Regions from separate parts of the Aliivibrio sp. A6 genome, predicted to be linked through region 1. Evidence: predicted binding sites of a transcription regulator. Region 1 holds the regulator's gene; each other region holds the start of a gene.
What was found. Region 1 encodes CRP, which controls carbon source genes, mostly activating them, when cyclic AMP is high. Its sites were predicted from a motif close to TGTGANNNNNNTCACA; they were not measured.
Positions count from the first base shown of each region.

Region 2: nagE (N-acetylglucosamine-specific PTS transporter subunit IIBC) is a predicted target of CRP. The motif match lies at 4,789-4,804, and genes of this name have one in related genera.
Region 3: udp (uridine phosphorylase) is a predicted target of CRP. The motif match lies at 3,127-3,142, and genes of this name have one in related genera.

Region 1 is NZ_JARACR010000006.1:131,095-141,782, forward strand. It holds gene hslV (ATP-dependent protease subunit HslV) at 1-402, shown strand, start outside; gene hslU (HslU--HslV peptidase ATPase subunit) at 421-1,755, shown strand; gene PVK70_RS05940 (OsmC family protein) at 1,830-2,231, opposite strand; gene crp (cAMP-activated global transcriptional regulator CRP) at 2,477-3,109, shown strand; gene PVK70_RS05950 (DUF1338 domain-containing protein) at 3,180-3,974, opposite strand; gene astD (succinylglutamate-semialdehyde dehydrogenase) at 3,987-5,444, opposite strand; gene astA (arginine N-succinyltransferase) at 5,457-6,473, opposite strand; gene PVK70_RS05965 (aspartate aminotransferase family protein) at 6,625-7,839, opposite strand; gene PVK70_RS05970 (aminodeoxychorismate/anthranilate synthase component II) at 8,148-8,726, opposite strand; gene trpS (tryptophan--tRNA ligase) at 8,812-9,828, opposite strand; gene PVK70_RS05980 (phosphoglycolate phosphatase) at 9,935-10,618, opposite strand; gene rpe (ribulose-phosphate 3-epimerase) at 10,624-10,688, opposite strand, start outside.
Region 2 is NZ_JARACR010000012.1:67,828-78,515, reverse strand. It holds gene asnB (asparagine synthase B) at 1-216, opposite strand, end outside; gene PVK70_RS09200 (cation:proton antiporter family protein) at 501-2,105, opposite strand; gene nagC (DNA-binding transcriptional regulator NagC) at 2,190-3,404, opposite strand; gene nagA (N-acetylglucosamine-6-phosphate deacetylase) at 3,406-4,542, opposite strand; gene nagE (N-acetylglucosamine-specific PTS transporter subunit IIBC) at 4,943-6,433, shown strand; gene glnS (glutamine--tRNA ligase) at 6,609-8,267, shown strand; gene fcrX (ferric iron uptake transcriptional regulator FcrX) at 8,342-8,785, opposite strand; gene PVK70_RS09170 (hotdog fold domain-containing protein) at 8,967-9,431, shown strand; gene fldA (flavodoxin FldA) at 9,485-10,012, opposite strand; gene PVK70_RS09160 (DUF2788 domain-containing protein) at 10,071-10,292, opposite strand; gene PVK70_RS09155 (alpha/beta fold hydrolase) at 10,380-10,688, opposite strand, start outside.
Region 3 is NZ_JARACR010000003.1:201,106-211,793, reverse strand. It holds gene PVK70_RS03250 (CBS domain-containing protein) at 120-536, shown strand; gene PVK70_RS03245 (zinc/cadmium/mercury/lead-transporting ATPase) at 690-3,002, shown strand; gene udp (uridine phosphorylase) at 3,234-3,992, shown strand; gene PVK70_RS03235 (DUF1887 family protein) at 4,129-5,280, opposite strand; gene PVK70_RS03230 (DUF2947 domain-containing protein) at 5,513-5,986, shown strand; gene PVK70_RS03225 (hypothetical protein) at 6,062-6,364, opposite strand; gene PVK70_RS03220 (Hsp70 family protein) at 6,503-9,319, opposite strand; gene PVK70_RS03215 (Hsp70 family protein) at 9,454-10,688, opposite strand, start outside.

The DNA of each region.
Region 1 (10,688 bases):
TCTGTTCTTGTTGGTTTTGCTGGTAGCACAGCAGATGCCTTTATTCTGTTCGACCTGTGTGAACGAAAATTAGAAATGCACCAAGGTAACTTAACCAAAGCTGCGGTTGAGTTAGCTAAAGAATGGCGTAGTGACCGAGCATTGCGTCGCCTTGAAGCAATGTTAATTGTGGCAGACAAAACCACTTCTCTTATCATCAGTGGTACGGGCGATTTAATCAACGCGGACAATGATTTACTAACTATCGGTTCTGGTGGCTATTTTGCTCGCTCTGCAGCGACCGCATTACTGGAGAATACCGATTTAGATGCTCGTGAAATTGCCACAAAAGCGTTAACTATTGCTGGTGATATCGACGTATACACCAACCACAATCATACCGTTGAAGAACTGAACGCTTAACCAAAATAAGGAATTCCCATGTCTGAAATGACTCCTCGTGAAATTGTACACGAACTAGATAGCCATATTATTGGTCAAGATAAAGCAAAACGTTCAGTCGCGATTGCACTTCGTAACCGCTGGCGTCGTATGCAATTGGAACCAAATTTACGTGCCGAAGTTACGCCTAAAAATATCCTAATGATTGGTCCTACTGGTGTAGGTAAAACAGAGATTGCACGTCGTTTGGCGAAGTTAGCAAATGCGCCTTTCATTAAAGTTGAAGCGACTAAGTTCACTGAAGTAGGTTACGTTGGTAAAGAAGTTGAGAGTATCATTCGTGATTTAACCGATGTTGCTATCAAAATGACACACCAACAAGCCGTTGAAAAAGTAAAATTCCGAGCTGAGGAGCAAGCAGAAGACCGAATCCTAGATATTTTATTACCACCAGCGCGAGATGCATGGGGTAATAACGAAGAAGGTGATAATGATTCTGGTACCCGTCAATCTTTCCGTAAAAAACTGCGTGAAGGCAAGCTAGACGACAAAGAAATTGAAGTGGATGTTGCAGCACCTCAGGTCGGTGTAGAGATCATGGCTCCTCCTGGCATGGAAGAGATGACAAACCAACTTCAAGGTATGTTCCAAAACCTATCAGGCGGTAATACAACCAAAAAGCGTAAGATGAAAATTGTTGATGCCCTTAAAGCACTAACAGAAGAAGAAGGCGTGAAACTGGTTAATCCTGAAGAACTAAAAGAACAAGCCATCTTTAACGTAGAAAACCACGGTATCGTATTTATCGATGAAATAGACAAGATCTGTAAAGGCTCAAACTCTCATTCAGGTGATGTTTCTCGTGAAGGTGTGCAACGTGATTTACTGCCATTAGTTGAGGGCAGCACAGTAAGCACTAAACACGGTATGGTGAAAACCGATCATATGTTATTCATCACATCGGGTGCATTCCAGATGGCAAAACCGTCTGATCTAATCCCTGAGTTACAAGGCCGTTTACCTATCCGTGTTGAGCTTGAAGCATTAACAGCAAATGACTTCAAACGTATCTTAACGGAACCAAACGCGTCATTAACTGAACAATACATAGCTCTATTGGCAACCGAAAATGTAAGCGTTGAATTTACTGAAGATGGCATCACTCGTATTGCTGAGTCCGCTTTCCAAGTAAACGAAAGTACAGAAAACATTGGTGCTCGTCGCTTACATACGGTGATGGAACGCTTAATGGAAGAGATCTCTTACGATGCTTCTGAAAAACACGGCGAGAGCTTAGTTGTTGATGCTGAATACGTAAGTTCGCGTTTAGGCAAGCTAGTCGCAGATGAAGATTTAAGTCGCTTCATTCTGTAATTTTTAGCCTTTATGCTAAATAAAGCCTCGTTAATGAAAATTAGCGAGGCTTTCTCTTTAGGAAACGCATTATTTTAAGCCACGATTTCCCAAGAGTGTGTCATATCAATGCCTTCACCTAGCATTAAACATACTGAACAATACTTCTGTAATGAATCAGCAGTAACTTGCTCAACAATGCTAGGATCCAGATTATCACCACTCACTTCAAAATGAATATTCACATGAGTAAACAGCTTTGGCGCAGTTTCACGACGCGCGCTTGATAACTTAGCAATACAGCCTGTTACTTTTTGATTTGCAGATTTAAGTCCATCTACAACATCAACAGAACTGCATCCACCAGCGGCCATTAATACCATTTCCATCGGGCTTGGGGCTTTTTCACCACCATTTCCATCCATTACCACAGAGTGGCCAGATTGAGATTGACCTAGGAAAGTAAATCCCTCAATCCATTTAACTTCAGCGTTCATAAAAGCCTCTTTACTACATAAAAAGAAAACTCGTGATCCATTTCACGAAATTGTGCCCTTGGTCGCACATTTCATACGATCAAAGTCAAGAAATCAACGGCGAAACAAGGTATGATTTTATCAATTATCTCAACGAACATGCAGCCTTGTTCCGATAACCATATTCTATAGGCCAAACTGATATTTGGCTCAGTTATTTTAAAATGGACATCGCCTACTTGGCAAACGCAGAGGAAGTATAAAGTATGGTTCTAGGTAAACCTCAGACAGACCCAACATTAGAGTGGTTCTTATCTCATTGTCACATTCATAAGTACCCTTCAAAAAGTACTTTAATCCACGCTGGTGAAAAAGCTGAGACACTTTACTACATCGTAAAAGGTTCTGTTGCTGTACTAATCAAAGATGAAGAAGGTAAAGAAATGATCCTTTCTTACCTTAACCAAGGTGACTTCATCGGTGAGCTTGGCTTGTTTGAAGAAGGTCAAGAACGTTCAGCATGGGTTCGTGCTAAAAGCCCTTGTGAAGTGGCTGAAATTTCATTTAAGAAATTCCGTCAGCTTATTCAAGTAAACCCAGATATTCTGATGCGTCTTTCTGCTCAAATGGCAACTCGTCTACAAATCACTAGCCAAAAAGTAGGTGATTTAGCATTCCTAGACGTTACAGGCCGTATCGCTCAGACTCTATTGAATCTAGCTAAACAACCAGATGCAATGACTCACCCAGATGGCATGCAAATTAAGATCACTCGTCAAGAGATCGGTCAAATTGTAGGTTGTTCACGTGAAACTGTTGGCCGTATCTTGAAGATGCTTGAAGAGCAAAACTTGATCTCTGCACACGGTAAAACAATCGTAGTTTACGGTACTCGTTAATTTAACGCTTATCTTAAACGAATAAAAACGCAGCTCTTGAGCTGCGTTTTTTTATGCCTAAATTTTAGAATTAACTGTCTGTGCTTTCAAAAATTTTATCAGCAGATGCAGCGACAAATCCTGTATATATCTTGCCATTAGGTAGCGAATAACGCTTAGCAAACTCATAAAATCCACCTGGGATGTCAAACTCACCCTCAGTAAAGCTCACTTTCACTTTATCGGCCATGGTTGATGACTGTTCTAAGTAAACCTCAGGAGAGCCTTTCACTTCACCACCCACTTCGTTCATTGCAAAACCAGCATCACGTAAGTGTTGGTTCACATCAACCACTTCAGCAAACGCTTCAAGCTGATTAACATAAACCGTAAAGTGATTAGCACCATAACCATGAGCTGCCAGCCAAGAAGCATACTCACTCTCTTTTGCTAAGATTTGATATTCCTCAAAACTTAACGCCCAAGGACGGCCCGCTGAAAGAAAATCGCTGGTCGCAAAATAATGCGCTGGCACCTGTTCAACCAAAGCATGAATAATGTTCTGAGTTTCAAGCGATAGCTCTTCAACTAAAATCTCACTAATAAAAACAAGTGGCGCATTAGGATCTGGATGCTCAAAATGCTGTGCTTTGAGTTTTTTCGCTTCAAAATCATACGTCTCACACGCTTTATACCCTATTGCTAAAAATGGGGCAGCTAACGTTTGCAAGCCAACCTTAGGCAAGTTAAACGTACGTAATGCAATGTGATCGTTAATCAATTCATCGCCATTAGATAATAACTGATGAACCTTTCCTGCCGATGGGGATAAACGAGTAATATAATCTTGCCATAATGACGAAAATAAAGACGTTACGTTATTCATGCCTATCACCTCTTATAAAGTTAAACCCGGAGACAGTTGAGCGGGAATTTCACAGGCATCGCCTTCCATTGAGGCCATTGGGTAGGCACAATAATCTGCCGCATAGTAGGCACTTGGTTTCATATTGCCTGATGCCCCCGGACCACCAAATGGCGCGTCACCACTTGCTCCAGTTAATTGACGGTTACGATTTACAATACCTGCACGAATATGCTCTACAAAATATTCCCACTCATTGTCATCAGTTGAAACAAGACCTGCCGATAACCCATAACGAGTGCCATTAGCCAGATCTACCGCCTCTTCTAAGGTTTCATAGCGTACTATTTGCAATAATGGGCCAAAGTATTCTTCATCCGGTAATTCAGCTACATTAGTCGCATCGATAATGCCCGGAGAAACAAAGGCGTGGCCTAAGCTTTTCGCCTCAAGCAGTGATTCACCACCTAAAGCTTGTAAATTCTTCTGAGCATTTAAAATAAACTCTGCCGCAGCGACGGATATTTGCGGTCCCATGAATGGCGCGTTATCAGCAAAAGGTTGGTCAACCACAATGCTTTTTGCGACCTCAACAAGACGCACAACTAACTCATCTCCAGCTTGGCCTTTTTGCACATACAGACGACGAGCACAAGTACAACGCTGACCAGCACTGATAAAAGCTGACTGAATAATGGTATAAACCGTCGCTTCTCGATCTCCAAAATTATGAGAGATCACCATTGGGTTATTCCCCCCCATTTCTAAGGCCAGCATTTTCCCTGTATCTCCTGCAAATTGGCGATGTAAAATATGCCCTGTATTCGCACTGCCGGTAAACAACAACCCATCAATCCCTTTAGCGCTAGCCAGTGCTTCACCCGTTTCACGAGCACCTTGTACTAAGTTAATCACTCCATTAGGTAAACCGGCTTGCTGCCACAGCTGCATAATTACTTCACTGGTCCATGGTGTTTGCTCTGAAGGTTTTAATACCACGGTATTACCCGCAAGTAACGCAGGAACGATATGACCATTTGGTAGGTGTCCTGGGAAGTTATACGGCCCAAAGACAGCCATTACTCCTAGTGGGCGATGTCTTAGTACAATTTTATTCCCTGCAGCTTCACGCTCTTTATGTGGCGTTCTTTCATGGTAAGCACGAATGGAAATCGCGATTTTCCCCACCATAGCTCCCGCTTCGGTTTTTGTTTCCCAGAAAGGTTTACCCGTCTCTTTTGCAATAACTTCAGCAACTTTATCAGCATTCTCTTTTACCAATTCAGCAAAGCGCTCGATAACCGCTTGGCGCGCTTCAAAAGGCTGTTTTTTCCACTCAATAAAGGCATGACGTGCCGCACTAACAGCAGACTCAACCTGTTCTTTGGTTGCGCTGTCTCCTTCCCACACCACTTCACTGTTGTATGGGCTTACTGATTGTATGGTTTCACCTTGTCCTGAAACCCAATCCCCTGCAATCCAATGTGTCATATCCTTTGTCCTCTATTGAGCTAATAAACGTACGTAATCATCCACTTCTACTTGCAATGCCGTTGCCGCTTCTTGCGTTAAATGAACGGTATCAGTCGCTTTATCATAAGCGGCGGTGGTTGCTGTTGCTCTGAAATTCTCAAACGATGTGTTTGCAATTAAATACTGCTGTGAGCTGTTATGCTCTGTGATGATAACTTTAGCTTTAAATGAATTTCGCACCGATTCAATGCTGCGTAAATCACATTCAACCGTTGGCCCTGCATCAAAAATATCGACATAACCTCGACAGCGGAAACCTTCATTTTCTAATAGTCTTAGAGCAGGTTTAGTGTTGTCATGCACCTTACCGATAACCGCCTGAGCCTCTTTACTTAATAAGCTAACGTAGATTGGTAGCTTAGGCATAAGATCAGCAATGAATCCTTTATATCCAATACCCGTTAGATAATCCGCTTCAGTAAAATCAATTGAGAAGAAGTGTTTTTGCAGCCATTTCCAAAATGGTGACTCCCCTTCTGCATCAGAAACACCACGCATTTCTGCAAAAATAGTGTCCGAAAAACGATGCGGATGTTCCGCCATCATTAAAAAACGCGCTTTAGACATCAAACGGCCATTCAGGCCTTCACGAAACTCTGGGCGTAAGAAAAGCGTACAGATCTCAGTACTGCCAGTGTAATTACTGCCAAAAGTCAGTACCTTCACGACATTATTAACATTGAGCTTACGTGAGAAATGAACCACTTTACTGATGTGATAATTATAGAAGGGAGAATCCAAACCAACCGCAGCCTCTATTCCTGTAGTTCCTGTAACTTCCCCCGTTACTGAATCTTGGCCAACCATTAGGTAACCTTCTGTTCCAGGCTCTTGAACTTCTTTTTCAAAACTATCTATGGAGTGATCAATTCGATTTCGTAATTGTTCTTCGTTAACGGGTAGCGAGGTGAAACCATGACCGGATTCCACAGCACACTGATGAAGCGCAGGATAATCTTCCTGAGTGATAGGACGAATAACAAGCATCAATATTCCCTCCGATGCGATGTTGCGTAGACTATGCTAAGTCCAATAGATAAAACTTCAAGACTATCTATTGGAGTGAGCACTAGATAATTAATCTAAATAAAAGAAGGGCAACCCTATCTACTGGTGTTGCCCAAATCCTTATGTGAATCTATTTATTTAATGACGCAAGTGCTTTATCTAGACGCTCAAAACCAAGCTCTACGTCTTCTTTAGTAATAACTAGCGACGGAGTAAATCGAACAACATTGACTCCAGCAACAAGAACCATTAGCCCTTGTTCGCCTGCTGCTACAAGAACATCGCGAGCACGGCCTTGCCATGCGTCATTTAATGCGGCGCCAAGTAGCAAGCCTTTGCCGCGGATCTCTGCGAACATATCGTATTTTGCATTTAACGCTTCTAGCCCATCGCGGAACCATTGCTCACGCTCTTTTACGCCAGCCAATGTTTCTGGCTTTGCCACTTCTTCCACAACGGCTTCAGCAACAGCACATGCTAATGGGTTACCACCATAAGTTGATCCATGTGTACCCACTTTTAAGTGTTGAGCCAGCTCTGTCGTTGTTAGCATGGCACCAATTGGAAAACCACCACCCAGTGATTTTGCAGTACTTAAAATATCAGGCGTAACGCCTAAGCCTTGGTACGCGTAAAAGTCACCAGTACGACCATTACCCGTTTGTACTTCATCAAAAATAAGCAGTGCGTTGTATTTATCACACAGTGATCTAACACCTTCTACAAATTCTGATGTAGGAGAAATTAATCCACCTTCACCTTGCAATGGCTCCATCATAATTGCACAGGTTTTTTCTGACATGTGCGCTTCAAGCTCTGCAAGATTATTGTATTCAAGATGAGAGATATCACCGGGCTTAGGACCAAAACCATCAGAATAAGCCGCTTGGCCACCGACGGTTACGGTAAAGAAAGTTCGACCATGGAAGCCTTGTTTAAATGCGATGATTTCACTTTTTTCTTCTCCATGAACATCGACAGCCCATCGTCTCGCTAATTTAAGAGCGGCTTCATTTGCTTCTGCACCTGAGTTAGCAAAGAAAACTTTTTCAGCAAATGACACCTCTGTGAGTTTTTTGGCCAAACGAATCGCAGGTTCATTGGTCATCACATTGCTAAGATGCCACAACTTTTGTGATTGCTCTTGTAAGGCATTAACCATGATAGGATGACAATGCCCTAAGCAACTCACGGCAATACCACCAGCAAAATCAACGTACTCTTTGCCCGCTTGGTCCCACACTCGAGCACCTTCCCCTTTGACGGGGATAACTTCCATTGGGTTATAACAAGGTATCATTACATCATTAAAATCTTTACGTTCGACTTGTGAATTGGTCGTCATCACACTTTCCTTCTGCGTATGCCGTTTTTCAGCATAGTATTTACAAACCATTAACCTTTTCAATAGCACAAAATTCTTTTTTTGAACTAAAAAAGTTCCCTTTTCTATATCATATTGACTGATAAGTCAGTTTATTAGAATAGTTATAGAATAACGCTATAGCAGGTGAGTAGATAAGTAAACGAATTTATAAGAATAGAAGACACAAGGCTTATGCATAAATCTTCATATAAATAAGCAGAAAAAAAGACAAAAGAAAAAGTAAGAAGAGTGAACTAGATCGCTCTAGTTAACAGGGAAAATATTAATTATTTATTAATAAAATTAGAGAGGATATCGTGACCTTGCTCTGTCATTATCGATTCAGGATGAAATTGTACCGCTTCAATCGGCAGCGTTTTATGGCAAAAACCCATGATCTCATCCATTTCTCCCACTTCATTTTCTGTCCATGCAGTGACTTCAAAGCATGAAGGTAATGTCTCAGCTTTAACCACTAATGAATGATAACGAGTCACGGTAAGAGGATTATTCAGCCCTTTAAATACGCTTTGGTTAGTATGGATAATTGGCGAGGTTTTACCATGCATGACTTTTTTCGCACGTATCACGTCACCACCAAATACTTGAGCAATAGCTTGATGACCTAAACACACGCCTAAGATTGGCAGTTTCCCCGCAAAATATTCGATTGCTTGTAGTGAAATACCCGCTTCATTTGGCGTACAAGGTCCAGGGGAGATAACTAAATGAGATGGATTAAGTGCCTCAATACCTGCAATGTCAATGTCATCATTACGAACCACTTTTACCTCTGCACCTAATTCACAGAAGTACTGATATAGGTTATAGGTAAATGAATCATAATTGTCGATCATTAACAGCATAAAGAACTACTTAAAAAGATGAATAAGAAATAAAAATTGCTCGCAGAGAAACCCTACGAGCAATCTATTTTATCAGAGCTAAAGACTATGGGCGAGTAACAAAACCAACCGCTTCAAACGCTTTTTTCAATGTTACAGCAGCACGCTCAGAGGCTTTCTCAGCACCCGCTTTCATTACTGAATCCATGTAGGCACGGTCTTCACGAATACGCTTGTATTCAGATTGGATAGGCTCAAGCATAGTAACAATCGCTTCACCAACGTCTTTCTTGAATGGACCGTACATTTCAACACCTTGGTATTGCGCTTCGATCTCTTCAAACGTTTTACCTGATGCCGCAGAGTACAGACCCATCAGGTTTGAAATACCCGCTTTATTTTCCCAATCATGGGCAATACGCGGTGGCATTTCTGCATCTGTTTGTGCTTTATTAATCTTCTTAAGAATCGACTTAGGGTCTTCTAGCAGCGTAATAACGTTCTTACGGTTATCGTCTGATTTAGACATTTTCTTCGTCGCATCTTGCAGGCTCATTACACGCGCATTCACTTGTGGAATGTACGGTTCTGGTACGGTAAATAATGGCGCTTCAGGGCTGTAGATATTGTTAAAACGATTAGCAATATCACGCGCTAGTTCTAAATGTTGCTTTTGATCGCTACCAACAGGGACTTGATGTGCGCCATAAAGCAGAATATCTGCCGCCATTAATACTGGGTAATCAAATAAACCTACGTTAATGTCATTTGCATAACGCTTTGATTTATCTTTGAATTGAGTCATACGATTCAATTCACCCATTTGAGTGTAACAGTTAAGAAGCCAACCAAGTTGAGCATGCTCTGGTACGTGCGACTGAACAAATAGCGTGCTCTTCTTAGGATCAACACCAACCGCTAGACAAATTGCCAGTGCATCGAGTGTCGCTTCATGCAGCGCTTTAGGATCTTGACGAACCGTAATTGCGTGAAGGTCTACTACACAATACTGACAATCATAATCGTCTTGCATCTGTTGCCATTGACGTAGAGCACCCAAGTAGTTACCGATACTTAGTTCACCTGATGGTTGAACACCACTTAATACGATGGGCTTGCTCATGGTTATGATTCCTTGTTTAACTGTAAAAATTAAATGATCCACGATGGGATCATTTAATGGTTATTCTATTGTATTGATAGTCTTTATTTGTACTTATCAATGAATACTATCTTGCCACACTCATCACGGCTAATAAATGATTAAATTCATCACTCACCACATCAGGCTGACTATCTGCGATAGGCTCCCCATGGTTATAGCCATAAGTTAAACCAAAGCTATAGCAACCGGCTGCTTGAGCTGCTTGAATATCATTTCTTGAGTCGCCTACCATCAGCATCTCAGAAGGCGTTAATTGGTGCTTATCAAGCAACCAATTAAGTGCAAATGGATTCGGCTTTTTCTCAACAAAGGTGTCGCCACCGATCACATCGACAAAAAGATGAGCAAGCTGATGTTGTTCAAGTAATTCAGGAACAAATTGTGCGGGCTTGTTAGTAACAAGTGCTAATGCGTAACCTTGTTGATAAAGCGCTTCTAGCGTCTCTTTCACATTTGGGTATAAGTGACTTAACTCATGACCACCATCATGGTAGTGATGATCTAAACGAGCGCGAGCTTGCTTAACCAATTCAGAGTCTAACCCTTCTCGAACTGTGACACTTTGGCTTAGTGCACGAGAAACAAGCACATCTGCACCATTACCAATCCAATGAGACGCTTGTTCTAGCGTTACTCTTGGGTAACCTACATCTTGCATAGCAAGGTCAACCGCACGAGCTAAGTCTGGAACGCTATCAAGCAGCGTCCCATCCAAATCAAAGGCGATCAGTTTGATGTTTTCAAACATGATTCTTAATTACCTTTTACTTTTGCTAGCTCTGCACGCATTTCATCAATCACTTCTTTGTAGTTTGGTT
Region 2 (10,688 bases), on a different contig from region 1:
TAAAATGTGTTTTTTATCTTCGCTGTAAAGTGGTTGAGCTCCGCTATTTAAGCCAACAATAGCAAGACGCTCATGTGCTAAAATTGCTTTATCTGATGAATAAATACCTGACCAGTCAGGGCCGCGATGACGTAGTTTTTTTGACATTTCAAGTGCTGCAGTTCGCAATGGGGTTGGATCACTTTTAATATCTAGAATTCCAAAAATCGAGCACATAAGTTCCCTCTATCTCTTCTTAATTTTTATAGTAAATTATTGTCTTGTCTACAATTTGCCATTATCACTAAAAAAAGCAACCCAGAAATACAAATAAAATCACAAATAGATAACCTAATTAAATAATATTTAATATTTTTACTATTTTGGTGTTGGATCGTTAATTGAAGTTGGCTTTTTAAACAAAATAATGAAGGAGAGGGGGATGTTTATAAAAAAATCAGATTAAAGTTTAACGTAACTCTAATCTGATCCTGAGCAATGAGTAAGTTACTATCAAGAAATTAGGATTTCATATATTCTTTTTGTTGATTAAATTGTGGGTTTAATTGTTCACTTACATGTCGAGCAAAACCACTACCAGCTTCATGGTAAATATTAAATGCAGCATCAACACCTTGTTCAATTAAACCATCTATTTGGTCATTATAAGCTGCAATAGCTGCCGTTTGACCTTGGTAATTACGTGATTGTAATTGCTCTAAAGCAAATTGATTACCTTGATGATTTGGCATTGCTAACAGCACTAACTTTACGTGAGATGTTGAAAGGATGCGTTCCCAAAAATCTGGGTCGGTTGCATCGCCAGAAATAACATTTCGACCTAAGCTCTGGTGATGTCTTGCTGATTCTTCACGAAGTTCAATACCTAAAATAATGTCGCCATACTTCTCTTTGAGCTCATCATAAGCTCCACTACCGATACGGCCCATCCCTAAAATCAAAATTTGAGCTCGTCCTGGGTTAATTAATTTATCCATCGGATTTAACCGTTCAGCGGTATGTTCTTTTAGCCAATGACGAGAGCGTTGATAAATGGAATGACCAAAGTTATTTAACGGTGCTGAGATAATGAACGAGATGGATACAGCAATGGCAATGGCCACTAATGTATCTCCAGGTAACCATCCCATTTTAAAGGCAAGACCACCCACGATAAGTCCAAACTCACTGTAATTAAATAATGTAAGAGAAGCGAGAAGTGAGGTCCGTACCCTAAATTTGAACTTATTGATGATAATAAAATACAGAAGTCCTTTAACTGGAAGTAGCAAGATCAAAATCAGCGCTAATCCTAAACCTGAAATAGTAGGGGCAGCAGATAAGCCGATATTTAGGAAGAAACAGATAAGTAAAATTTCTTTTAAATTAAAGAGAGATTTAGATAACTCAGAGGCTTTCGAGTGTCCCGCCAGTAACATGCCTAAAATAAGTGCTCCTAGATCAGGCTTCATGCCAACAAGTTCAAAGGTTCCTGCACCAGCAACAAGCGCTAAGAAAATACCATAAAGAACCAACATTTCGCCGTGACCTGCCCAATCTAATAATTTGAAAAATAGAGGGCGAAGTAGTGGCAGGGCAAATAGAGCTAATGCAGTTATCTCTGGGATTTTTCCTGTTGATGCAGTTAAAAATACAACCGCAAAGATATCTTGCATGACCAGAATACCAATGGCCAGTGTGCCATATGTGGCGTTCATCTCCCCTTTTTCTTGAAGCGCTTTGACCGCAAAAACAGTGCTTGAGAAAGAGAGAGCAAAACCAAAAAGAACCAACTGTGCAGTGCCTATATCAGCAAGCATTGTGATGCCAAGAAGTTTAAGGCCTAATAATGCAAAAGTGAAAAAGAGGGTAGAAAAAACATTATGAAGCGTTGCACCTAACCAGATTTCTTTAGCAAGTAAGGTTTTTATATCTAATTTTAATCCAATAGAAAAAAGTAAAAGCGTAACGCCGAGATCTGCAAAAGTTGAAAGTGCATCATTAGATTGGAAGCCAAGAGCATGCAAACCAAAGCCAGCTAATAAAAAACCAACAAGAGGGGGTAAATTAATTTTTAGTGCAATAAAACCCATTACAAAAGCTGCAATGATAAAAAGTAACTCCATATACTTATTTTCCTAGTGGTATTCAAAAAAAAGGGTCGCTATTCGCAACCCTTAGAATGATAACACGTGAAAAGTCAGTCGTGATTATTCATCAAGTAATTTTTGTAACAATACACCATTTAGCATTGCTCGTTTCACCATAGAAAAAGCACCAATTGTTGGTTGGTTATGAAGCTCTGAAGCCACAATTGGCAAATCTTTGTGGAATGCAGTTAGTGATTGATTCTTAATACAGTTATGAATTGCAGCAAATACGATTTTGTCAGCCTGAGTGATCGCACCTGAAATAATGATTTTCTGTGGATTAAACAAGTTGATGGTCATCGCGATGGCTTTACCAAGTTGATTACCAACACGTAGTAACGTTTGTGTTGCTAGCTCATCGCCATGATTTGCGGCATGACAAATATCAGACATGGTAATTTTTTCAATTTGCGAAAGGCTAGAAGGATAACCTTGCTTTAATAAGCTATTAACTCGAGAAATAATAGCTGGGTTTGCAGCAACAGTCTCTAAGCAGCCGAAATTGCCACACTGGCATTTATCACCAATTGGATCTATTTGAATGTGGCCAATTTCACCGACATTACGGTTATGACCAAGAAAAACTTTACCATTTACAATGATCCCAGCACCAGTACCTCTGTGAACACTGACTAAAATAGAATCATAGCAATCGCGTGATGCGCCAAAATAATGCTCAGCAAGAGCAAGTCCACGAACATCATTACCAACGAAACATTGAGTTTTAAATGTTTCTTTAATGAAATCAGCTAATGCCAATTTATCAATGTCGGTATTAGGCATGTATTCTACAACACCAGTTTCTGGATTAACTAAACCTGGTAGCGTAATACCAATAGCGATTAATTGTTTAATCGTGTCTTGATTACGTGTAATAAAGTGTTGGAGTAATTGATTTAAACCATCAAGTAATTCTTGTTGATGAGAGTAATGAAACTCGTGATATTCAGAGGCCAATTCTTTTGTTGAAAGGTCAAAAAGGCTCAACTGAATATAGTCTCGCCCTAAACGTACAGCAATTGAATGGAAAGGGTCTGTTTCGGTAGTCAAAGAGATAGCTCTTCGACCACCGGTTGATGCTTGTTGCGCGACTTCTTTAATTAAGCCGCGCTCTAATAATTGACGGGTTATTTTGGTAACACTTGCCGGAGCAAGCTGGCTAACATCAGCGATTTGAATTCGAGAAATCGGGCCTTTTTGGTCGATTAAACGATAAACAGCCGCACTGTTTAATTGTTTTACAAGATCTACATTACCAATTTGTCCGTCAGTCATATTAACTTTGCTCGTATTGTCCGTTAACAACAGTCGCTTTTACATTGAAGTCACGATCAAAGATAGCAAGGTTAGCAACCATGTTCTTTTTGATTCGGCCAAGTTTATTATCCACACCAATTGCTTGAGCTGGGTATAACGTTGCCATACGTAAAGCTTCATCTAAAGCGATTCCAACGTGCTCAACTGTATTCTGAACTGCTTCAATCATAGTCAGAGCTGAGCCGCCTAATGTGCCATTTTCATCAACACATTTACCATCCTTGTAATATACTTTCTTACCAACAAAAATAAAGTATTCCATGTCAGCACCTGCAGGAGCTGTGGCATCGGTCACTAATACTAGCTTTTCTTTCTTTATTTTGTGTGCAATACGGATGTTTGCATAGTCAACATGGAAGCCATCAGCGATGATCCCAGCATAAACTTCTGGCGTATCATAGATAGCGCCGACAACACCAGGTTCACGACCAACCATTGGTGTCATCGCATTAAATAAGTGTGTAGCAAATGTGATGCCTGATTCAAACCCTTGGCGAGCTTCTGCATAAGTTGCATTAGTGTGGCCTATTGAAACAACGATACCTGCTTTATGAAGACGCTCAATATGCTCAGGGTCGTTTTGCTCTGGTGCCAGTGTTACTTTAGCGATTAAATCAGCGTTATCACACATTAATTGAATCATGTCTGTGTCTGAATGACGAATATGATCAACGCTATGAATGCCTTTTTTCATCACGTTTAGGTATGGACCTTCAAGGTGTAGACCTAGTGATTGGTTTTGATATTTGTTGTGGTATTCACGAGCGGCTTCTATTGATGCGCGCATATCTTCATCAGAGGATGTGATTAATGTTGGCAGGAAGCTTGTACAACCTGATTTTAAGTTTGCTTCGTGCATGATTTGCATGGTTTCGGCTGTGATTTGATCATTCAGCATTACACCGCCGCAGCCATTAAGCTGAAGGTCAATAAATCCAGGGCTTAAAATTGCACCATCAAGATCTTTTAATTCGATACCTTCAGGCAATTCTGTGGTTGGACAAACGGCTTCGATCTCTGTTCCATTGATAATAACAGAGTGGTCAACAAGAACGTCGTTACCAGTATAAACTTTACAGTTTGTTAGCGCATACATAGCTGAATCCTTTGGTTATAATTTATAGTACGAAAAAAATAATAACTTTTTTCGTTGAAATTTTTAAGCAAGTGAAAATAGAACTGCTTACTGAGCGGCACACTCAAGTTACCTAAATGTTACGTTCAGTAATGACAAAGTTTGGCGTTTAATTTGCCAAATTTTATTCCTAATGTTTTATTCTTTTGAATGATAAAATAAGTTTTATGATCTCGCTAGCAAAAACCCCTAAATATTCCCTCCACAGGTGATAGTGATCACAATTAGCTTGCTTTTAATTTGCGGAGCGAAATTAATCCCTTACACTGACCCTGTTTATAACGAGTAGCGAAATAAGTTTATAGTAAACAAACAGCGCTGTTCAAAAAAAATCTAAAATCCTTATAGGGGGAAACTAAAGGTGAATATTTTAGGATATTTTCAAAAAGTAGGTAAAGCACTGATGGTACCAGTTGCTACATTACCTGCAGCAGCAATTTTAATGGGTATTGGTTACTGGATTGACCCGGTAGCTTGGGGTGGCAACAGTGCACTAGCAGCGTTTTTAATTAAAGCTGGTGCGGCTATCATCGACAACATGTCTGTACTGTTCGCAGTCGGTGTTGCTTATGGTATGTCTAAAGATAAAGACGGTGCAGCAGCACTTTCTGGCTTTGTTGGTTTCCTAGTTGTTACTACTCTTCTTTCACCAGGAGCAGTAGCTCAAATTCAGGGTATTGATCCTTCTGCAGTTCCTGCTGCATTTAGCAAAATCAATAACCAGTTTGTAGGTATCCTAGTTGGTATCGTATCTGCTGAGATCTACAACCGTTTCTCTACGGTAGAACTGCATAAAGCACTTGCATTCTTCTCTGGTAAACGTCTTGTACCTATCCTAACTTCTTTTGCAGGTATCTTAATTGCATTTATTCTTATGTACATTTGGCCTTCAATTTACGGTGGCCTAGTACATTTCGGTGAATCAATTCAAGGTATGGGTTCTGTTGGTGCTGGTATCTATGCATTCTTCAACCGTCTACTAATTCCAGTTGGTCTTCACCATGCACTTAACTCAGTGTTCTGGTTCGATGTTGCTGGTATTAACGATATCCCTAACTTCCTAGGTGGCGCTAAGTCTATCGCTGAAGGTACAGCAACTGTAGGTGTTACAGGTATGTACCAAGCTGGTTTCTTCCCAATCATGATGTTTGGTCTACCAGGTGCAGCATTAGCTATTTACCATACAGCTAAAATTGAGAACAAAGAAAAAGTAGCAGGTATTATGATTGCTGCTGGTTTCGCATCATTCTTTACGGGTGTTACAGAGCCACTAGAGTTCTCATTCATGTTCCTAGCTCCAGGGCTTTACGTACTTCACGCAGCATTAACAGGTATCTCAGTATTCATCGCGGCATCTATGCAGTGGATTGCAGGTTTCGGTTTCTCTGCAGGTCTAGTAGATATGGTTCTTTCTACTCGTAACCCTCTAGCTGTTAATTGGTACATGCTAATTATCCAAGGTATCGTATTCTTTGCAGTTTACTACTTCGTATTCCGCGCTGTAATCGTTAAGTTTAATCTTAAGACTCCAGGCCGTGAAGATGACGATGAAGAAGAAAGCTCAGTTCGTGGTTCAAAAGAAACTGGTGAACTAGCGAAACAATACCTTAAAGCTCTAGGTGGTCACGAAAACCTAGAAAACATCGATGCTTGTATCACTCGTTTACGTCTAACTCTTAAAGACACTAGCGTAATTAGCGAGAAGCAACTTAAAGCTCTAGGTGCAATGGGTGTGGTTAAACTTGGTTCAAACAACGTTCAAGTTATCCTTGGTCCTCTTGCTGAAATCGTAGCTGGCGAAATGAAAAAAATCCCAGCTTCTGAAGACCTAACAGCAGTTGCATTACCATAATTATTGAGTAATTAGCTCAAAATAGACAAGCCGCTCTCCTTAGAGCGGCTTTTTTTATGGAAATAAAGAAACTATTTGATTCTATATATTGAGTATTGACGCATAATTGTGGATCATAGGGAGATATGAACAATCTGTTCTTTCTAACAATACTAATACCAATGAGGTGCTTTAGATGAGTGAAACTGAAACTCGTCCTACCAACTTTATCCGTCAAATCATTGATGAAGACTTAAAGTCAGGTAAACATTCCAGTGTCCATACTCGTTTCCCGCCAGAGCCAAATGGCTATCTGCATATCGGACACGCAAAATCTATCTGTTTGAATTTTGGTATTGCACAAGATTACCAGGGACAGTGTAATCTACGATTTGATGACACTAACCCTGAAAAAGAAGATATTGAGTACGTTGAGTCTATTAAGAACGACGTAAAATGGTTAGGCTTTGATTGGAGTGGTGATATTCACTATTCTTCAAATTATTTTGATAAATTATACGATTACGCTGTAGAACTTATTGAAAAAGGTTTGGCTTATGTTGATGAGCTAACATCAGATCAAATTCGTGAATACCGCGGTACGTTAAAAGAGCCAGGTAAAAACAGTCCATACCGTGACCGTAGTGTAGAAGATAACCTTGCGTTATTTGAACAAATGCGTGATGGTAAATTTAAAGAAGGTACGATTTGTCTTCGTGCAAAAATCGATATGGCTTCTTCATTTATCGTAATGCGTGATCCTGTTATTTATCGTATTCGTTTCGCTTCTCATCATCAAACGGGTGATAAGTGGTGTATCTACCCAATGTACGATTTTACACATTGTATTTCGGATGCGCTTGAAGGCATTACCCATTCAATCTGTACATTAGAATTCCAAGATAACCGTCGTTTATACGATTGGGTATTGGAAAATATTACGATTGACTGTCAGCCTCGTCAGTATGAGTTTAGTCGCCTAAACCTAGAATATACGATCATGTCTAAGCGTAAGCTAAACGAGCTGGTAACTGAGAAATTGGTTAATGGTTGGGATGACCCTCGTATGCCTACGGTTTCTGGTTTACGCCGTCGTGGTTTTACTGCTGCCTCTATTCGTGAGTTCTGTAAGCGAATTGGTGTAACTAAGCAAGAGAATATGATCGAGTTTGGTTCATTAGAATCGTGTATTCGTGATGATTTAAATGAGAACGCACCTCGTGCAATGGCGGTACTTGAGCCTGTTAAAATCGTAATTGAAAACTACGAAGAAGGTAAAGTTGAGACGCTTAGTATTGCTAATCATCCTAACAAACCTGAAATGGGCAAGCGTGATGTTCCATTTACACGTGAAGTATACATCGAACAAGATGACTTCCGTGAAGAAGCGAATAAAAAGTACAAGCGTTTAGTTCTTGGTAAAGAAGTTCGTTTACGTGGTGCTTATGTTATTCAAGCGAATCGTATTGAAAAAGATGAAGCGGGTAATGTGACGACGATCTTTTGTAGCTACGATGATGAAACGCTAGGTAAGAATCCAGCTGACGGCCGTAAGGTTAAAGGGGTGATTCACTGGGTATCAGCAGATAAAGCGTTACCAGCAGAAATTCGTTTGTATGATCGTCTGTTTAATGTACCAAACCCTGCAGCGCTAGAAGATTTTTCAGAGAGTATTAATCCTGAATCATTAGTTGTAATGAACGGTTTTGTTGAACCGAGCTTAGCAACGGCAGAAGCAGAGGCTGGTTATCAGTTTGAGCGTACAGGCTATTTCTGTATTGATAACAAAGATTCTAAGCCAGAAGCTCTTGTATTCAACCGTACAGTAGGTTTACGTGATACTTGGGAAGGTTAATCCTGACTAAGTGATTAATTGATAATAAAAAACCAGCAGAAATGCTGGTTTTTTTATGACTAAAATTTACGGTATTAACCGTTATGAGCGTCATCATTATCAATACAATCACCAGTAATGCAGTGGCCGTATAGATATAAACTGTGATTAGTTAATCGAACATTGTATTTTTTTGCGATCTCTTTTTGACGTTCTTCAATCATTTCATCAGAGAATTCGATTACTTTACCGCAATCTAGGCAAACTAGGTGGTCATGATGGTGCTGAGTTGCTAGTTCAAAAACGGATTTACCGCCTTCGAAGTGGTGACGAGTAACAATACCTGCGTCATCGAATTGGTTTAATACGCGGTATACGGTAGCAAGACCAATCTCTTCACCAATATCGATTAATTTTTTATATAAATCTTCTGCACTAATGTGTTGGCAATCTGGTTGTTGTAGCACTTCTAAAATTTTAAGGCGCGGTAGAGTGACTTTTAAACCGGCTTTTTTTAGTGCTTGGTTGTTATCTGACATCGACTTTTCCTGTATTGACATTCTGCATCGATTTTTTGTGCAGTTTTAATAACTTAATTATAGGGAACATTCAATCCAGTTGATACCTTATCTGTACGATCTCTTACAAAAAAATAGATGTTGATCTTTTGTTAATGAATAAATTATGATGAGGTCCGACCAGAATTAAGGATTGATCAATATGTATAAGTACTTTACCCCAAAAATTGTTAGAAGGGCACTTAATATTTGGCCACCATTTTGGGGCGCTGGGATCTCAATCGCAAATATTTCATCAAACTTTCAAGAGGTTAGTGTTATTTTGAAAGACCGATTTTGGAATAGAAATGCGAATAGAACTCAATATGGAGGTAGCATTTTTTCGATGACCGATCCTGTGTTTTCATTCATGTTAATGGGGATTCTAAGAGAAGAGTATTTTGTATGGGATAAACAGTCAGAGATTGATTTTATTTCACCAGGAACCACCGACTTATACGCACATTTTGTGATATCTGATGGGCAGTTAGCAGAAATAAAACAAGCAACAAAAGAGGGGGAGAAGCATTTTCCACAATTTGAGGTGTATATATATGATAAAAAAGGAAAGGTGGTAGCAAGAGTGAATAGAACGTTATATGTGAGAAAAAAACCACAATTTAGATAATGCTCTCTATCTATTTTAAGAGATAAGTAGAGAGCATTATAAGAACTAGGATATTAGTCTTCTAGTTCAGCAAGACACATTTCTTCATGGATTTGATTTACCCATGCAGTTACACGTGCTTCAGTCAACTCTGGTTGGCGATCTTCATCAATGCATAAGCCTACGAAGTTATTTTCATCAACAAGTGCTTTTGATGCTTCAAATTCATAACCTTCTGTTGGCCAGTAACCGATGATAGTACCGCCTTTTGCTTCTACGATATCACGGATATTACCCATCGCATCACAGAAGTATTCAGCGTAATCTTCTTGATCACCACAGCCAAAGATGGCTACCAGCTTAGTCGAAAAATCAATACCTTCTAATTCAGGGAAGAAATCATCCCAATCACACTGAGCTTCACCGTAGTACCATGTAGGGATACCTAAAAGAAGAAGATCGAAATTATCAATATCTTCTTTACTACTTTTTGCAATATCTTGAACATGAACTAGCTTTTTACCAAGCTGTTTTTGAATCATCTTGCCAATAGCTTCAGTGTTGCCTGTATCGCTACCAAAGAAGAGTCCTACACTTGCCATATAATAAATACCTGTATTTGTCTGTATTAATTAAAAAGAGATGTTATTAAATCAGTACTTAACTAAGGCCTGTGCCTTCCCAGCTTAGCTGAATAATTCCTTTCGCAACAAAACCTGCGCACCCTAAAAAGAGAACAAGCCAAACAATTTTTCGGCCAAAAGGAGGGACATTTGCTTGTTTAAGAACATCTTTGATAGCCATACCAATAAAAAAAAATATTGAGGCAAACAGTAAATCTAAACCAATAGACTCAATGAGATCAAAATGTTCATATAGCATGAATCACCTTTATTCTAGGTTAGCGATCGAAATCTGATCGAATAATTTGGCAAAACTATACCATAGCTTTGCTTTGGTTGGTATGGATTATCTTTTACCAACTTTTTCAATAAATCGATTTATGATTCGATAAATGGTTTCTGGTTTTTCTGCATGTAACCAATGACCGGTACCGCTTACTATATGGGCCTTAGCATTTGGAAATTGTGCCATTATGTTATTTTGGTGCTCGGGGAGAATGTAGTCAGAATTCTCTCCTTTTACAAATAGGACATTGCCTGTGAATGGAGTGATGTTATTCCAACCAATTATATGATGATAGTTTTCCAATAAAGCAGCAACATTAAAACGAAGAGATAGAAACTCGTCTCTTTTATATAACGATTTACTTAAAAA
Region 3 (10,688 bases), on a different contig from region 1:
AGTTTTTGCTCAATAGGTTTCATCCATCACAGAGATAGGAAAGAGTGATTTAGCTTTTTTCTAAAAATAGTCCACACTTAAGTTATCAAAACTGATTGATAGCACGTTAGGGGGCTATGATGGAAAATAAAAAAGTAAAACAATACATGAGCGCACGACCTCTTTATTTGACAGCGGATATGTCATTATCAGCGGCTTTGGATCAATTTATTACTTCGCAGCATATTGGCGGCCCTGTTGTAAATGAACAACGTGAAGTGATTGGCTTCATTTCAGAGCAGGATTTGATTAAGTCGCTAATTGGTGTAAGTTACCATTGCCAAGACACGCACGTTGTTGCAGATGTAATGAAAACAGAAGTACTTACGGTTACACCTGAAGATACGATTATTGATTTGGCGCAGACCATGACTGCAAATAAACCTAAAATTTACCCAGTGGTAGAGGAAGGTAAGTTAGTTGGGATAATCACTCGTCGAAATGTACTTCAGGCATTGAGTGAGTCAATTGGACATTGTTTCAAACATCCAGTGTAGATATTATCTCTATAATATTTTGATATAATTAAAAATTAAGACACTTCGGTGTCTTTTTTTATATGTGAGCAAACTTATCCTTGACCTTGGAGTTAACTCTAAGGTCTATAGTTAGTGTAGATAAACAAATTACCTAACAGAAAGGATTTCCTCATGTGTACTACTCATAAAACCACTCATAGCCAAGATCATAAGCATAACCCATCAAGCTCATGCTGTGCTGCACCAAAACTCACTTCGATAAAAGCAGAAAGCGCGGTAGTTGATTGCTGTAGCAGCGTTGATAAAGCAACAGATACGGACTCATGTTGTGGAAGTGATCCTGGAGAGTCGGACCCCCTAGTTGTCACCGCTAAAACATCGAATAACGGTTCGTTATCTCGCAGCTGGCTTATTGCTGATATGGATTGTCCAAGCTGTGCTGCTAAATTGAAAAAGGCCATTCTTGCCATCCCAGAAGTTATTGATGCAAAGGTAATCTTTGCGACAGAGAAACTGACCGTAAGAACAAATAGTGAAGCTGTATTTGCTCAGGTTATTAGCGTTGCTAAGACTACGGGATTTCCCTTGTCCGATATGGGTTCGAAAAGTACATCTGAGATCGAATCTCAGCCATTTTGGAAAAAAAATTTACTGCTATTAATCTTGGTTGCCTTTTTAGTTATTGCAACGGGTATTAATTTAGTCAATAAAGAGCTAGGAACTATCGCATTCACTGTTGCTGGCTTGTTTGGTTTAATTCCTATTGGCCGTAAAGCCATTCGTTTAGCAAAAAATGGTTCCCCATTCTCAATTGAAACGTTAATGACAGTAGCAGCTATTGGTGCTGTGTATTTAGGTGAAACGGTTGAAGCAGCAATGGTTATCTTATTGTTTATGTTAGGTGAACAATTAGAAGGCTACGCATCGGCGAAAGCAAGAAGTGGCGTGAAAGCATTAATGGATTTAGTGCCAGATACTGCATTGCGAATCAATAACGATGGTACAAAAGAAGAAGTAGCAGCATCAGAATTAAACGTAGGAGATAAAGTTCAAGTTTCTCCAGGCGATCGTTTAGCCGCAGATGCGATTTTACTTTCTGAATTCGCTTCTTTTGATGAAAGTGCTTTAACAGGTGAATCTGTACCTGTTGATAAGAAGGCAAACGATCCATTGATGGCAGGTTCTATTGTTAATGATCGTGTCATTGAAATTCAGATAACATCAGCTCAAGGTGAGAATGCAATTGATCGTATTCTTCATCTAATAGAAGAAGCAGAATCACGCAAAGCCCCATTAGAGCGTTTCCTGGATAAGTTCAGCCGTTGGTACACGCCAGCAATGATGTTGATGTCATTATTGGTCATCATTATTCCACCACTGATGTTTGGTCAATCATGGGATACCTGGATTTATCGAGGTTTAGCAATGCTATTGATTGCTTGTCCTTGTGCGCTAGTGATTTCTACGCCAGCAGCGATTACTTCTGGTTTAGCTACAGCGGCAAAACGTGGTGCATTAATTAAAGGGGGCGCTGCATTAGAAGAGCTTGGTCATATTCAAAACATCGCATTTGATAAGACGGGGACGCTAACCCAAGGTAAGCCAGTATTAACTGATATTCGTGTTTTAGTTGAAGCTGAAACTGAAGAAAGTATTTTATTTCAATCAGCAGCGGTTGAAATGGGCTCATCTCATCCATTAGCAAGAGCCGTAGTAATAAAAGCGCAAGAACAAGGGTTAACTGTTATTGAAGCCGATGAGCGTGAGACCGTTGTTGGGAAAGGCATTAAAGGAACTGTTAATGATCAATATATTGAACTGTATGCCCCGCAGCAGTTTGATGGTGAGGTTACTCCTGAAATCGAAAGTCAAATATCGTTCTTAGAGCAACAGGGTAAAACGGTTGTACTTGTGCTGATTAATAAGCAGATCTCTGGATTATTAGCGTGGCGTGATGAACTTCGTCCTGATGCTAAAATGGCTGTAGAAAAGTTAGTTAAATTAGGTATAAAACCAATCATGCTTACTGGTGATAACGAACGTGCAGCAAAAGCGATTGCTGAAGAGTTGAATATTGACTATAAAGCGGGTTTATTGCCATCAGACAAAGTGAAATACGTTGAGTTGTTAACTGCACAGGCAAAAACAGCAATGGTCGGTGATGGTATTAATGATGCACCAGCAATGAAGACTGCTTCTATTGGTATTGCAATGGGTGGAGGAACAGATGTTGCCCTTGAAACCGCAGATGCAGCATTAACTCATAACCGATTAGAAGAACTAGGGCCAATGGTTGCACTATCAAAAGCAACACTGAGTAACATTCATCAGAACATTACTCTAGCGCTTGGTTTGAAAGCCGTATTCTTAGTGACTAGTTTATTTGGTATTACTGGTTTATGGGTTGCTGTACTAGCTGACAGTGGTGCAACAGCCTTAGTTACCTTAAATGCACTTCGTTTATTACGCTTTAAAGAAAAGTAAATCTTCTTGCTGAAAAATAAAGAGAGATACCTCTAATAAAAGCGCTCATAGATTGAGCGCCTTTCATTTTTATGTGATGCCAATCGGTTTTCCTTGCAAGAGTGTATATTATCAACATTCCTTTCGGGATCTTAATCACACTAATGCAAGAGGTGTTTGGGTAAAGTAACTTCATCGAATCAATTATAACTAATTAAATTAACGCGACCCTACAATCGCAAGGAGCTAACCATGACAGCAGCAGTATTCCATTTAGGCGTAACACAGGCAGATCTTCAAGGTGCAGAAATGGCGATCATTCCTGGTGACCCAGCGCGTGTTCAAAAAATTGCAGAGCAAATGGAAAACCCTAAATTTCTAGCAAGCCACCGTGAATATACAGTGTACCTAGCTGAGCTAGATGGCAAGAAAATTGTAGTATGTTCAACGGGTATTGGTGGCCCATCGACTTCAATTGCTGTTGAAGAGCTAGCGCAATTGGGTGTTCGTACTTTCCTACGTGTAGGTACAACAGGCGCAATTCAACCTCATGTAAATGTAGGTGATATGATTGTGACTACAGGTTCTGTTCGTTTAGATGGCGCTAGTCTTCACTTTGCTCCAATGGAATTTCCTGCAGTTGCTGACTTTGATGTTGCAACGGCAATGCGTAAAGCGGTTGTTGATCAAGGTGCAGCGGTTCACACAGGTGTGACAGCATCAAGTGATACTTTCTACCCAGGTCAAGAACGTTACGATACGTTCTCTGGTCGTGTTGTTAAGCGTTTCCAGGGTTCTATGCAAGAGTGGCAAGACATGGGCGTACTGAACTTTGAAATGGAATCAGCAACATTATTAACAATGTGTGCAAGCTCTGGTTTACGTGCTGGTTGTGTTGCGGGTGTAATTATTAACCGTACACAAAAAGAGATCCCAGATCACGCAACACTAAAAGAAACTGAAGCACGTTCAATTAAAGTTGTGATTGAAGCTGCTCGTAATCTTCTATAATAGAAGAACATAAAAAGCTACTAAGATGCCGTTGGTTCAAATGAATCAGCGGCATTTTTGTATCGAGAGTACACGTAGAAAATAAAAAAGACCAAATCATCGGTCTTTTTATAGTTAAATTAGTTTAGCTCAATAATCAATGACCACCAGCGGCTAAGAACCAATTGAGAAGATGCTTTTTAAGATCTCCTAACTCATCTGGACCAATAATCGCTAAGCCTAAATCTTGCGCTCGCATAATGTCGTTATTACGTAGAGGGCGGAAGCTCACCAACATAGCTCGTGCTTGTAAGCCACCTAGAAGGTCACGTAACGACTCTAATTTATAGAGAGTGTCATCGCCATCATCACGCATGCCTTTGGTCTTACATTCAATAATATGCAGCTTATTGTTCACGATACTAACCACATCTAGCTCGTTACGAACGTCTTTATCACCAATTTCACGGTGAACTTGAACATTCAAAGAGTGATCTTGAAGTGTTGGTAAATATTGCTGAATATCGACCACAGTATTATGAACTAATATCTCTAACCATTCACCGTTAGCTAAACGTCGAGCTTCTTCGCAATCAAACGTTAAGGTGCCGTTTTCATAGGTAGCTAAACCCGTTTCAACAAGATCAGTCAGTAGCATATTAAGTTCTTTATAACTCTGCTGCTTCTCTGTCACCTCAACATCAAGGCGTTGTTCTTTACGACAAGTCGTTGCTAAGTAGTTCAATGTAGCAAGACCAGGGCCTAATTCTAGTGCATTACTTGCCCAACGCTGACAAAGCTCACGCAGACGTTTATCAATGCTCTCTGGAAGTTCAGATTCAGAAAACTCACAGCGTGCGCCAAAGATAGCAAGGTAATCACTTAAACGGATATTATCAGCTACGTGTTTTTGTTTGCGACCATCAGGGTAAAGCCAGCATAATTTATCGCTGAATGGTTCGACAACAAAAATTGGCCAATGATAAGAGCGGAACACTTCATAGGCAGAAAGAAGACGATGTCGAAGGCCACAGCTTGCATTTAATTTAATGTCGCTAAAATGATGTTTCATTTCGGCGGCTAATGCTTGCAAAGATTCTTTAATTAAATGAGTGTCTACAATATTTGGGATTTCATAAAAATCAGAAGTAATTCCCTTATATTGAAGTATGGTTTCTAAGCGATGAAACATATCTTTCTGTGTCTCGTCGCCAATAAAAATCATATGCTCGCCTTTTACGGAGAGATCAAGGAGAGGGGTTACAAGACGGACGGGGTCTTGATCTAATATGCCAACATGCGTGATCATGAAATAATCCTTGTAATGGTGATTACACATAATGAAGCAGAAGGCATGCGTAACCGAATAATTATAATTTTAAGTACATACTAGTTTATAGAATTAGTATGGTTTTTCTATTCAATACTATTGTAATGAGGGGCTTAATGATAAAAATCAACCCATTGTTAAATATTCTTATTTGGGCTTAATAAAAAAAGACGATAGAATAGAGCCACATGCCTTAAATACAGAATGAACTATGAGCTATTTACCTTTAGATGAATACAATCGCAAATGGATTTTTACTCATCAATCAATGCCAGTTGATGATGAATTATTGTCATTAATTAAGCCATTCACTCAAGCAAAATCTGCTCAAGTTTGGAATGATTTTATTAGTGCGAACAGTCCAACGGCAGATCATTTTGGTTCGAAAGAATGGCCAATGAAACAAAGCTCATGGAGCAATGAGATTGATTGGCAGCATCGCTGGGATAGTGATAATGAAGCATTGCCAGATGAAGTATTAGAGTTTATTGATTGGGCTGACGATGTAACGGTTTATTTTTGTTATGAGAAATACAATCTGATTGAAACCTCTTGGGGCACATTTAAGAAAACATGGAAAAACTTTTTATTTTACGATGACTTACCAATACTTATCGGAAAGAAGAAAGCACAAGCATTGTGGTTTAATTCGAAAGGTAAAGTGAAGTTAGGCTCAAGAAGTTAATTACGATTAGCGATAAAATTAAAAAAGGCTCAGAGTCATTAACTTTGAGCCTTTTTGTTTAATATCGCTGATAGTTTAAGAAGGAGTTCTTGTAATCACGTACTCTGGCGCGTGTATTTCAAGATAATGTGAAAAACTATCTAGCTCTGCTTTTAAATCTTCAGTGCTTGCTCTATTTAAATGGATGATAAAACGTTGAAACTCATTGATATCCAATATCTGTTTATTATACATAATCCATTCAATAACTAGCTCTTGAGGGGCAGGAATTATTTCACTAAACCTCTTGGCTGCATTGCGTAATTCTCGAGTACCGAAGCGAAACCAACCAACAAAATAAAGTAACACCATACTCGCTAAAATAACGATATGGAACATTAAGGTTACCTAAAAATTGTGATGAATTCAGTATACTCAATCCATCACTTTTTTGAAGACAATTTTAGTTAGTTTGCGAAGCTTTGACAAAAAAGAAGCAAAAAGCGTCATTTGTTTTATTTCTGTCATGCCAACAGTTTAATTAATTAAACGTAACCCAGCTGGTAGAGCGTCACCGAAAAGTCGTTTAGAGTCCGCTTCGCTTAATGCTTGCTGACTAGAGACGAGATCTATCCAACTTTGTGGAGAGCGACTCTTCTTCAGTTTATCAATAATACTTTCACGTAGTTCATCTGAGACATCTAAGGTTCTATCACCAGTCAATCGTGCCATCATAACTGCGGCAAAACCTGCCATTGGTTGTATTTTCCAATCTTGAGCTAATAGTGTTGGTAACCATTGAGCCACTTGGGTTGCTGGTATTAAATTATGCTGACTACCATAGAATGGAGAGCGAGAACAAATACGTCCTAACGCCCACCAATGGACTTGCGGTTGGTTGTCATTTTTTGCATGGCCTAATACCCAAGAGGCAATCAGTGTCTTATCTTCAACATCCAGATGCTCAAGTGCAGCAGCTAGACGAACCATAGCTTCATAACTTTTGTTACTGGCCTCTTCTAATGTTTTTGGATTACGCAAAGAGCCCGGGTGTAGGTATTTTGCCATATCAGCCAAAATGGTTTCTTGCTGCTCTTGGCTTAAACCACCAGAGATACGACGCCAGAATGTCCACCAGTCGTTCCAAGATTGTTTCGACTCGAATTGAATGCCTTGTTGATAGGTTTCCCATGCTTGAGATATCTTCCATTCATCGGCAGGGTAGCCAAAACCAGGACGCAGAGCAAAACCTGTCATTTTTAACCAGTTTTGTTCATGTTTATCAGAACGGCGGCGACGTTTTTTACTGTCAAGTAATGCGGTTGCTAGTTCCCGTGAGGTAATTAAATCCCATGATTCACGTTTACCTATCAGCTTCTCTATGTTTTTAGAAAAGGCTTTAATGGCATTTGGGTTTTGTTTGCTGCCGCCATAAGCCTCTTTAATACTTGCTATAGCATTCGGTAGACGAGGAGGAAGGCTAATTTGATCCGCAAGGTTAGCACTTTTATTGGAGGCTTGATTACGTACTTCAAATTCGACTAACCAACGCTGTGAATCGTCCTCAACAGAAACACATTCAATCTTAATGGTGCCGACTTCTGTGAATTGACAGGCTAGGGTTACTTCAACGCGATCTTTTTGGTTTGCGTGTAGATCATCTTTTGATTTACTTGATTCAAGTGTTACGACATAAGGCGGTAAGCTAACAAAACTTGGATCGGCTAACTCAGTGATCATACCTGAGGTAGCAAGCTGATCTTTTGTTGTTGAAAGCAAATTAAAACGAACAGGTTCGCCCAATGTTAGTGAGAAACGGCGGCTTGTCATGCGAATTTCTTCACCTTCGTCGCTGCCTTTTGCCAATAAACATAAACCTTGTGGCTGTTTATTTTTCTCTTCTAACTGTAAATAGAATGAACGCGCAGAGCCACCACCGATTTTTAATTGTGCACCATGACGTGCTTTACCATAAGCAACGGCACCATAAGCAACGGCCAAGTCAGGGTGGGGGTTAGATAATTGAGTGACAGTGTCACCTTTCCAGTTGTTCATCAATTCAAGTGAACGTTCAGCAAGGAGAGGGCTATTAAATACGCCACCGTTTAATAATAGGCCAACAGGAATAGCACGATCTTGATGAGCAGCTAAATCATTATCATCCCAACCGAGTGCTTTTGCTGACACTTCTTTATGATTATCCAAGAACTGAGCTAAGTGCTTACTGATAGCAGGATCAGAAGCGTAAGGTAAGCCAAATTCAACAACAGCGGTTTGACGTTGATTTGGACGGTCATTAAAGTCAGTCAGTGGTAAGAATCCATCAAGCGCAATTTGATGAACTTCTTCTTTGGTTAACTCAACTTTACGACTGCCACCTAATAATTTAGAGCCAGACCCTAATAGAGTGATATGGCCAGATTCTGGTGCATTAGCTGACAGTAAACGTTCTTTGGTTTTACGCGTTTGTTGAATAAGTTTAGTTAACGCGGCTGCCGTCATTTTCTTACCGCTGTCTAAGCGTTGCTCAGCTAAATGCGCTAAGGCTAAATCAATGTTGTCACCACCTAACATTAGGTGATCACCCACGCCAATACGATCAAGTGCCAATTCGTCTTTATTAAAACGCGCTTGGATTAAACTTAAATCGGTAGTGCCGCCGCCTACATCGCACACCACCATTAACGGAATGTTCTTTAGAATGTCTTTTGCAGTGTCTTGATGATGGTGATACCAGTCATAACAAACGGCTTGTGGTTCTTCCAATAGAATGATCTTATCAAGACCTGCCAGTTTTGCGGCTTGTATAGTAAATGAACGAGCACTCTCATCAAACGAAGCAGGAACAGTAACAACCACTTCTTGAAGTTCCATTGGCGCATCAGGGTGGTGGTAATTCCAAGATTGACGAACGTGGTTTAAATAACTCGCACTGGCAACAATAGGAGAGACTTTCTCAACATCTTCTGCGCCTGCCCAAGGCAGAATATCTGAGGTACGATCGACTTTAGTGTGGGATAACCAACTCTTAGCACTGACTACTTGGCGACCTTCTACTTTTGACCCTAATTCACGGGCCCATTCACCAATGATTGCGTTTTTTATTTCACCATCAATCGCTTTTACATTCCAAGGCAGTGTTAGGTCATTTTCAGTGATTTGGCTTTGTGAAGCATGGTAACGAAATGATGGAAGTAGGGGTTTACGAGCAACTTCACCTGGTCCAATTAATTGGTCGATATTGAAGATTTCAATTGGGCTAGTTTCAATACCAAGAGAAATATCAGTATAAGCCACAACAGTGTGAGTAGTACCAAGATCAATACCAATTAAATAACGATTAGAAGAACTCATAGAAACTCCATTGAAGCTGCAATAAAAGAGAAAGCGGCAGCGATAAAATATAGGGGCATATAGTAAAAGAGTTCAGCCTCCATAACGGTGACTGAACTCTTAAGATGCGCAACTAGCGAAGAATAATATCCAGATTACGCTTCACGAACATCAAACTCAACGTGCCATTTCTCACCGCTATCAGCAGCAATGGCTTCAAGATAAAGAGTACCAAGTTCTGTCACTTTAGACGCTAAACGAACAGGAACAACCTCACCTGCTGTGCGGCCTTCAGTAACTGGAAGCGTGACTTGAATAGCTGGAAGTTCTTCTAGCTCTTCTGGCATCCAGAAATCTAAATGAGTACCGGCTTGATCATCGCGACGAGTCGTTGAACCGTAGAATTTAAACTGTACTGGCTGACCAATTACCAAACCAAATTGTTGGCTAGGAACATCAGCATGAGAGCCTTCTTCCATGCCAAATGGAGCAACACACAGCGCTTCCATTGGTGGTTCCATTCCTGGAATCGCAGGCATAGAGCTTTCGATACCAACATAGTAGCTTGATGCGATACCACCACGGATACGAACACCGTTACCGGTACGAACAGAGCCGTAGTAAGAAGCACCAGCCGCAACAGCTAAATCAAGGTCAAGACCTTCAAGCAGTTTTGCGTCTTCCGCTTCGCCATCGATTAACCACTGATTAATAATGCTAAGTAGACGCTCTGCAAGTAGGTTTGATTTTAGAACACCACCATTTAAAAGAATGGCCGTTGGTTTAATAAAATCGGATTCGTTTTGCTGACCAAATACTTCATCAGTTGCTGCTTGTTGACGAGTTAGGAAGCTAGCAAGGTGACGAGTTACCGCTGCATCTTGTGCATAAGGAAGACCCATTTGAGTTAATGCACCACGTGCAGATTGAACTGGGTGCTCAGTCACAGGAACAACAGGGAAGAAGCCTTCAACCAAAGTTTGTTGTACTTCTTCTTGAGTTAATTCCGTTTGCAGCGTGCCGCCTAACAATTTAGACCCACGGCTAGGAACCACAATTGGAACTGCACGTAACTCTGAATCATTAAGAAGGGCTTCTTTAGCATCACGACAAGCGTGAGTCATTACTTGAATTTGCCAAGGTTGCAGTTGTTTACCTTCTTGCGCTAGCTTCATTTTTAAACGATAAGCTAGGGCTAAATCCATGTTGTCGCCACCAAGAAGAATATGATCACCTACCGCAACACGGTTTAGGCTTAAATTACCTTCTTCTTCAGTAACAGCAACTAATGATAAATCCGTTGTACCGCCACCGATATCAACCACTAAAATAACATCGCCAACCGATACTTGGTCACGCCATGAATCATCGTTATTTTTGATCCAGCTGT